DNA from 2 places in the Streptosporangium jomthongense genome. Region 1 is predicted to be linked to the other one. Evidence: riboswitches for the same ligand, from Rfam matches in the RefSeq annotation. Region 1 holds a riboswitch; the other holds the start of a gene.
What was found. A riboswitch is a leader RNA that binds a small molecule or an ion and turns the genes downstream of it on or off. The one in region 1 is predicted to bind S-adenosylmethionine.
Positions count from the first base shown of each region.

Region 2: linked by a shared signal. The riboswitch ahead of ACFOYY_RS07520 (aminotransferase class V-fold PLP-dependent enzyme) and the one ahead of ACFOYY_RS16330 (glutathione S-transferase C-terminal domain-containing protein) in region 1 are both predicted to bind S-adenosylmethionine.

Region 1 covers NZ_JBHSBC010000014.1:347,099-351,305, reverse strand. The annotation lists gene ACFOYY_RS16335 (FAD/NAD(P)-binding protein) at 1-1,555, opposite strand, end outside; gene ACFOYY_RS16330 (glutathione S-transferase C-terminal domain-containing protein) at 1,584-2,525, opposite strand; SAM riboswitch class IV at 2,562-2,674, opposite strand; gene ACFOYY_RS16325 (DUF402 domain-containing protein) at 2,727-3,239, shown strand; gene ACFOYY_RS16320 (nitric oxide synthase oxygenase) at 3,248-4,207, opposite strand, start outside.
Region 2 covers NZ_JBHSBC010000005.1:20,121-24,327, forward strand. The annotation lists gene ACFOYY_RS07505 (acyltransferase family protein) at 1-55, shown strand, start outside; gene ACFOYY_RS07510 (cytochrome P450) at 60-1,256, opposite strand; gene ACFOYY_RS07515 (TerC family protein) at 1,266-2,066, opposite strand; SAM riboswitch class IV at 2,195-2,310, shown strand; gene ACFOYY_RS07520 (aminotransferase class V-fold PLP-dependent enzyme) at 2,362-3,663, shown strand; gene ACFOYY_RS07525 (NADH-quinone oxidoreductase subunit D) at 3,681-4,207, shown strand, end outside.

The DNA.
Region 1 (4,207 bases):
CCCTCAGCAGGCCCGACGACTCGTCGATCTCGCCGCGGTCGCGCAGCGCGGAGATCAGCGGGTCGGTCGAGCGGCTCACGCTGGGTGCGGGCAGCCTGGCCTCGACGAGGGACCTGGCGGTGACGGCGCCGGGCAGGGTGGGGCTCTGCGCGACCCATCGCCCGCCGCGGTGCTCGACCCTGACGTCGGCGCCGAGGAAGGTGACCACGCCCGCCCTGGCCAGGGCCTTGAGCTCCTCAAGCCGGGGGCCGGGCGGGCCGCTGGCGACGTAGCTGAAGAAGCCCTCGAACCACCGGTCGGAGATTCCCCGTTCGGCGAGGACGCCGTTGACGGACAGTAATCCGAGGATCAGGGCGTGGTCGGCACTGTACGCGGAGTCGGAGCGTCGTTGCAGGTCGGCGGCCATGTAGCCGTCCATCCACCGCCGCAGTCCCGCCTGGTCGCCGAAGCGGATCCGCTCCAGCGGCCGGTCGAGCCGGTCCAGGTCGAGCCGGTCGGCGTGCCGGGGTACGGCCTTGCGGATCAGCAGCCGCATCCCGGGGCTGCGCCATTCCTCTGCGGCGAACCGTTCGGCGAACTCCGGCCAACCGGTCCTGACCCGTTTCGGATGGCTGTTGAGGAGTTCGTGGTAGTAGGCGAAGGCGAGTTCCTTGGCGGCCAGGGGCCACACGTCCCGCCGGAAGTTCCACGGCCCCTCCCCCAGCGCCCCCGCCGTCAGGAAGCGCGGCGCGGGCGGCCGGAGCCCCTGGAAGCGGTAGGCGGTCTTGGCGTGGTACGGCACACCGCGCCGTGACCCCACGTGCAGCAGCGGTTCCCGCCCGCTGGGCAGGTAGACGAGCTCCCCGTCGTGTTCCCTGACGAACCGGCCGCCCCTTCCCGAGGTGAGCAGCACCATCAGGTCGACGAAGGCCAGTCCCAGGCCGCGCACGATCACCGGTTCGCCGGCGGGCAGCCGGTCCAGGCCGAGGTCGAGGTCCGCGGTGTAGCCGGTCGGCAGGTAGCGCAGGCCGCTCTCCCTTGCCAGGGCCGTCAGCCCGCGTTCCTCCGCCGCCGGGGTGACGTCGCCGTGTCCCTGCGCGAGGATCACGGCGCCCACCTCAAGGGTCGTCCCGTCCTCAAGCAGTACGGCCTGGCCTCCCGGGACGTCGGTCAGGTCGAGTGCCCGGGTCCGGTGCACGTGCACCCGGACACCGCGGGGGGCGGTGTCCACGGCTCGCCGGAAGGCGTGGGTGAGGTAGGCGTTCTGCACGGGCCGGGGGACGAAGCGTCCGGGGTCGCAGCCAAGCCACTCGGCCAGCGAGGGGCCGGGGCGGATCGGGCCGACGCACCGGACGGACTCGTCGGTGAAGAGCGTCACGTCGGCGGCGGCGGAGTTCATCCAGAGCAGGTCGGGTTGCCGCTCGCGCCAGACCCTGCCGCCGCCCGGCGGGTAGGGGTCGATCACGTGGACGTCGAGCGACGGCCAGCTGAGCAGTTCGGCGGCGTTGGCGCAGATCCGCTCGACCAGGCAGGTGCCGGTCGGCCCGGCGCCGACGATCGCGATGGAGGCGCTCACGCCGACCACTCCCCTCTCGTACGGTCCGTCACAGCGCTGCTCTTCGATGGGGCAGGTCCCAGTCGGGGGTGGCGGGCTCGACCGGCACCCGCCACGGGTCGGTCTCCCCCGTGGGGGAGGCGAGCACGGTGAGGTCGGTGTTCTCGCGGAAGGCGGGGTGCTGGTAGAGGTCCCTGGCGTAGTCCCACAGGTTGGGGAAGGCGGTCAGCGGGCGCTCGCTGATCCTGGCCGACGGGTTGTCGCTCACGTCGAACCTGACCAGGGTGGGCCAGAGCCGTACGTCGGACTCGGTGACGGCGGAGCCGAACAGGAACCTGCGGCCGGCGAGCCTGGCGTCGAGTTCGTCGAGGAAGCCGATCACGGCCTTCCTCGCCCGGTGGTACTCCGGTTCGGTCGTGGCGGCGGAGACCCGGCCCGCGGCGGTGTTGGCGTACTCGTAGACGCGCGCGTTGAGCGCGTCGATCTCGGGCCGCAGTTCCTCGGGGTAGAGGTCGGCCTCGGGGTCGCCGCCGAAGCGTGTGCCCAGGTCGATGGTGATGTCCGGGAAGTTGTTGCTGACGATGCGCCCCCCGTACTGGTCCCACAGCACCGGCACGGAGACGTGTCCGTCGAATCCGGGTTCGGTCGCCTCGTAGACCTGCCTGAGGGTCGCGAAGCCGTTGACCGGGTCGGCGCCGCGCCGCTCGCGGAACGCCCACCCCCTGCCGTCCCGCTCGTCGTCCACGTAGGACAGCGAGACGACGTCCTGCAGCCCTTTGAGGGAACGCACGATCGCCGTACGCTGCGCGTAGGGGCAGACCGCCGCGACGTAGAGGTGGTAGCGCCCGGCCTCGGCGGGGAACTCCCCGGTGCCGTCGGCGGTGATCCGTCCCTGGAAGGGGTAGCGGGGGCCGGGCCTGCCACCGGGCCGGTAGCGGCCGTGGGTGTCCAGGTCCACTGGGCTGGCGTAGTTGAGTGTGATCTCGGACATGTGACACTCCCAGGGCATGCCTCGGTGACCCGTGCGGGTCCGCGCTTGCGGCACGCCGACCGTGCCACCCGGTCCTCCCCGGGGGCACCCCGCCGCGGTGCGAGGGTTGCCGGTCAGCGAGCCGGGGCTTTGCACTGACACTCTTAACCTAGTTAGACGGTAGGAAATACATAGATCTCTGTCAACCCTTAAAGTCGGGGGATGTCTCATGAGATCGTCCGCGTGGTCTACCGCAAGTACGACGGCTCGCTGCACTGGAACCACCCGGCCCTGCTCCTCGGCGAGGACGAACACGGCGTGTGGGTCGGCTGCCCGCCCGGCAGCAGCGGCAGGCGGGGGCAGGAGCCGCCCGTCGTCTGGGACGAGCCGTTCGTGATCCTCTTCCCCCGTGACGCCTGGTGGACGGCCACCTTCAACGCGGCGCCGTACAAGGCCGAGATCTACTGTGACGTCTCGACCGTGCCGCGCTGGGACGGCGACGAGGTGACCATGGTCGACCTCGACCTCGACGTGATCCGCATGCGCAAGGACGGCCGGGTGCTCCTGGACGACGAGGACGAGTTCGAGGAGCACCAGGTCCGCTACGCCTACCCCAGGGAGATCGTGGAGGGCGCCCGCGCCTCGGCCGCCGCGCTGATGGAGGCCGTCACCGCCAGGACGGCCCCCTTCGCCTCACCTCCGCACTGGCTCTCCCTGGTCTCCGGGAACCGCTGAGAAGGACGTCACCGCCCCGGGCTCCACCGGCCCGCCGACCGCTCCCTGGAGTCGGGGTGGGTGACGAAGTTCGGCGAGAGCCGCTCCTGGTCGTAGTACCGGTGGAAGACCGGGGTCGCGGCCCCCGAGATGGGCGGGACGATCCAGCTCCAGTCGGCCGGGCAGATCCTGCCCGCGCTCTCCTCCCGCGCCACGTGCGTCAGGAAGCGCCTGGACTCGGCGTGGTGGTCGGTTATGGTGACCCCCGCCCTGTCGAAGGAGTACAGGACCGCCACGTTCAGCTCGACCAGCGCGTGGTCGCGCCACAGCGAACGCTCGTTACGGGTGTCCAGGCCGAGCCGCGCGGCGACCAGGGGCACCAGGTTGTAGCGGTCGGGGTCCGCGAGATTGCGCGCCCCGATCTCGGTCCCCATGTACCAGCCGTTGAACGGCGCGGCCCGGTAGCAGACCCCGCCGATCTCCAGGCACATGTTCGAGATCGCCGGTACGGCGTGCCAGCGCAGCCCCAGCCGCTCGAACCACGGATAGGCCGGGTGGGACAGCGGCACCTCTAGCACCGCGTCCCCGGGGATCGTGGACAGCACAGGCGGCCCGTCGCCCATCGAGACCGCCAGGGGAAGCACGTCGAAGGGCGTGCCCCGGCCGCCCGGCCAGCCGAGTTTACGGGCCATCGTGGTGAACCCGGCGTTGCGCGGATCGCCGACGACCGAACCGTCGTCCATCGCGTACCCCGCGTAACGGATGAGCTGCTCGTTCCAGATCCTCGGCCCCGGCGCCCCCGGCCGGTCCTGGGCGAAGATCGTGATCATCGGCCGGATCCGGCCGTCGGAGACGGCCTCACGGAGATGGTCGACGCACTCGACGGCGACCCCCTCGACCGTGTTCACCCGGCGCCGGTCGCGTACCCGCAGTGACTTCCAGTACAACCGCCCGATACACCTGTCGCTGTTGCGCCAGGCCACCCGGGC
Region 2 (4,207 bases), on a different contig from region 1:
CGTCGAGCGGCCCGCCGAGCGCCTGTTGTCAGGCGGGCGCCCGGGGGCCGCGTGAGGCCTCAGACCCGTGTCTCCAGAGCCGTCAGGCCCCGGATGACGTAGCCGGGGTTCCAGGTGGGCTCGGTGGCGAGTTCCATCCGGGGAGCCAGGCGCAGCAGGGCGCCGAACGACTCGGCCAGCTCGATCCTGGCCAGCGGGGCGCCCAGACAGAAGTGGATGCCCGCGCCGAAGGAGATGTGTGGGTTCTCCGTACGGCCGAGGTCGAGGCGGTCGGGGTCGGCGAACACCTCGGGGTCCCGGTTGGCCGATCCGAACAGCAACGCCACCTCCGCGCCACGCGGGATGTTCACCCCGCCGACCGAGATGTCCTCAAGGACCCAGCGCTCGAACATCTGCAGCGGGGTGTCCCAACGCATCAGCTCCTCGATCGCCGTGGGCAGCAGGCCGTGGTCGGCGCGCAGCCGTTCCAGCTCGGCCGGGTTGCGGAACAGCGACCACCAGCCGATTCCGGTGACGTTGACGGTCGCCTCGTGACCCGCGTTGAGCAGCAGCACACAGGTGCCGACCAGTTCCTCCTCGGTCAGGGTGTCACCGCCGTCGGCGACCAGGGCCAGGGCGCTGATCAGGTCGTCGCCGGGGTTCGCCCGGCGGGCGCGGGCCAGCTCCGACAGGTAGCCGGAGAACTCCTCCGCCGCCCGTACGGCGGTGCGCTGCGTCTCGGGCGACGGGTTGAGCTCATACATCCCGCAGATGTCGGCCGACCAGGGCCGCAGCAGGTGCCGGTCCGCCTCGGGGACGCCGAGCATCTCGGCGATCACGGTCACCGGGAGCGGTTCGGCGACCTCCGCGATGAGGTCGCCGCCGCCACGTGCCACGAAGTCCTCGACCAGCCCCGTGGCGATCGAGGCGACCTTGGGCCGCAGCGCCTCGACCATCCGCGGGGTGAACGCCCGGGAGACCAGGCGGCGCAGGCGGGTGTGGACAGGCGGCTCGACGTCGAGCATCCCGGCCCTGACCACCCGCCAGAACGGGTCGAGGAAGGGCGGCTCCTCCGGCCTGCCGAACTCGGCGTGCGTGGCCACGTGCAGGTAGGACCGGCCGAGTCTCCGGTCGCGCAGCAACGCGTTGACGTCGGCGTGCCGGGCGACCAGCCACTGGCCCGTCGGCTCGAAGAAGGTGACCGGCCGCTGTCTCAGCTCGGCGTAGGCGTCATAGGGGTAGGCGACGAATTCCGGACTCCATGGGTCAAAACGCACAAACCCATGCTAGGGCTCCGGAGTCTTCTCGACGGCCCGGGAACGACGGCGGGCCCGGATGTTGAGCAGCTCGACCACCAGCGAGAACGCCATCGCGAAGTAGATGTAGCCCTTGGAGATGTGCTGTCCGAAACCCTCCGCGAGCAGCACGACGCCGATCAGCACCAGGAACGACAGCGCCAGCATCTTGATCGTCGGGTGCTTGTCCACGAAACGGCTGATCGGCCCCGAGGCGAAGAGCATCACCACGACCGCGACGATGACCGCGATGACCATGATGGCCAGCTCGTCGACCATGCCGACCGCGGTGATCACCGAGTCGAGGGAGAAGACGATGTCCAGCACCATGATCTGCAGGATCACCATGCCGAAGGAGGCCGCCGCCTTCCGGCCGCCGGAGTGGTCCTCGCCGTTCTCGGTGTGGCCGTGGATCTCGTGAACGCTCTTGACCAGCAGGAACAGCCCGCCGAGGATCAGGATCAGGTCGCGTCCCGATATCTCGTGCCCGAAGATCTCAAAGAGCGGGGCGGTGAGCCGTACCACCCAGGACAGGGCGAGCAGCAGCGCCAGGCGGCTGACCAGGGCGGCGAGCAGGCCCAGTCTGCGGGCGTTGTCACGCTGTTCCGGCGGGAGTTTCCCCGCCAGGATCGAGATGAAGATGATGTTGTCGATGCCCAGCACGATCTCCAGAGCGATCAGCGTGAGCAGACCTATCCAGCTCGCCGGGTCGGCCACCCAGTCCATCGGGTCCTCCAGTTTCGGTGGGGAGAGCGCCGCCCGCGCGCGGCGCGTGACCTGACGGGCGTTCACGGTCACAGCTCCAGACGATCGGACAGAACCGGAAGTTCCTCAGGATCACCGCCGAAACTCCAGCCCTCCGGACCCCTTCCCGCAGACTTGCCAAGCACCGCCTCTGTGTGGGTATAGTCCGGTTCGTAGGTCATGAGTGCCAGCGACAAGCCCCGGCTAGCTGGCCGGCAACCCTCGCGTCCGCGGCGGGGTGCCCCGGGTGAGGACCTGGTCCGGCACGAGGTGTGCCGGGCAAGCGCGGGCTCCAGCACCAAGGCCATGGCTTGGGGTCCGATGACCTCCAAGGAGCTTTGGCGTGTCCGCACTGACGATCTTCACCTCCGCCGCCGCCGCCGAGACCGTGACCGTCCCGGCGACCCGTGTCCCCGACGACCGGCCGATCCCCGCGGTCCTCGGCGCCGACCTTGAGGTGCCCGTCAGGGGCGGCAGGCTGGTGCCGTACGCCAACCTCGACTACGCCGCCAGCGCCCCCTGTCTTGAGCCGGTGAGCGCCGCCGTCGCCGCCGCGCTCCCGGCCTACTCCAGCGTCCACCGCGGCGCCGGATACGCCTCCCAGCTGACCACCGCCCGCTACGAGCAGGCCAGGCACACCGTGCGGGCCTTCGTCGGGGCCCGCCCCGATGACGCGGTGATCTTCACGAGGAACACCACCGACGCCACCAACCTGCTGGCCCGCAGCCTGCCCGCCGGGACCACCGTGGTGGTCTTCGAGACCGAGCACCACGCCTCGCTCCTGCCCTGGGCCGACGTCGTACGGCTGCCCGCCCCGGCCTTCCCCGGTGAGGCCGTCCGCGCCGCCGACGACGCGCTGGCCGCGATCGACGGCCCCAAGCTGCTGGTCGTCACCGCCGCCTCCAACGTGACCGGCGAGCTGTGGCCGATCGCCGCGCTGGCCCACATCGCCCACCGCCACGGCGCCCGCGTCCTGGTCGACGCCGCCCAGCTCGTCCCGCACCGCCGCCTCAACCTGACCGCGCTCGACTTGGACTACGTGGTCTTCTCCGGTCACAAGCTCTACGCCCCGTTCGGCACCGGCGCGCTGATCGGCCGCTCCGACTGGCTCTCGGTCGCCGAGCCGTACCTCCGGGGCGGCGGGGCCGTCAGGGCCGTCGAGGACGAGACGACCGACTGGCACGACGACCCCGAGGCCCGTCACGAGGCGGGCACGCCGAACGTGCTGGGCGCCATCGCGCTGGCCGCCGCCTGCGACGCGCTGAGCGCGACCGGCTGGGACGTGCTGGTGCGCGAGGAGGAGCGTCTGCTGGCCCGCCTGCGCACCGGTCTGGCCGGGATCGAGGGTGTGCACGAGCTGTCCCTGTGGGGCCCCGACCACGCCCGCGTCGGCATCGTCTCCTTCGTCGTGGACGGCTTCACCGCCCGTGAGGTGGCCGAGACGCTGTCCGGCGAGTACGGCATCGGCGTGCGGGACGGCAAGTTCTGCGCCCACCCCTTCGTCAGGCACCTGCTCGGCGCCAAGGACGGCGGCTGCGACGACGTCACCGCCTCCGCGGTGCGCGCCTCCATCGGCGTCGGCAGCACCACCGAGCACGTCGACCGTCTCGTCGAGGCCCTGCGGGATCTCGTCACGCGCCGCTGACGTGACAGCATGGGGCTATGACTGAGCCCCGGGAAGTGAACGTGGGGATCGGGGCCGGAGCCGACGCCGTCGCGGGAGCGGCGGCGGCCGGCAAGGAGCTGGCCACCGAGGACATGGTCCTGAACATCGGCCCGCAGCACCCCTCGACCCACGGCGTGCTACGCCTGCGCCTGACGCTGGACGGCGAACGGATCAGCGCCGCCGAGCCGATCGTCGGCTACATGCACCGGGGCGCGGAGAAACTGTTCGAGGTCAGGGACTACCGGCAGATCATCGTGCTGGCCAACCGGCACGACTGGCTGTCGGCGTTCGCCAACGAGCTGGGCGTCGTGCTCGCGGTCGAGCGGATGCTCGGCATGGAGGTCCCCGTCAGGGCCGTGTGGGCGCGCACCCTGATGGCCGAGCTGAACCGGGTGCTCAGCCACCTGATGTTCCTCGGCTCCTACCCCCTCGAACTGGGCGCGATCACCCCCGTCTTCTACGCCTTCCGCGAGCGCGAGACCCTCCAGGCCGTGATGGAGGAGATCTCCGGCGGCCGGATGCA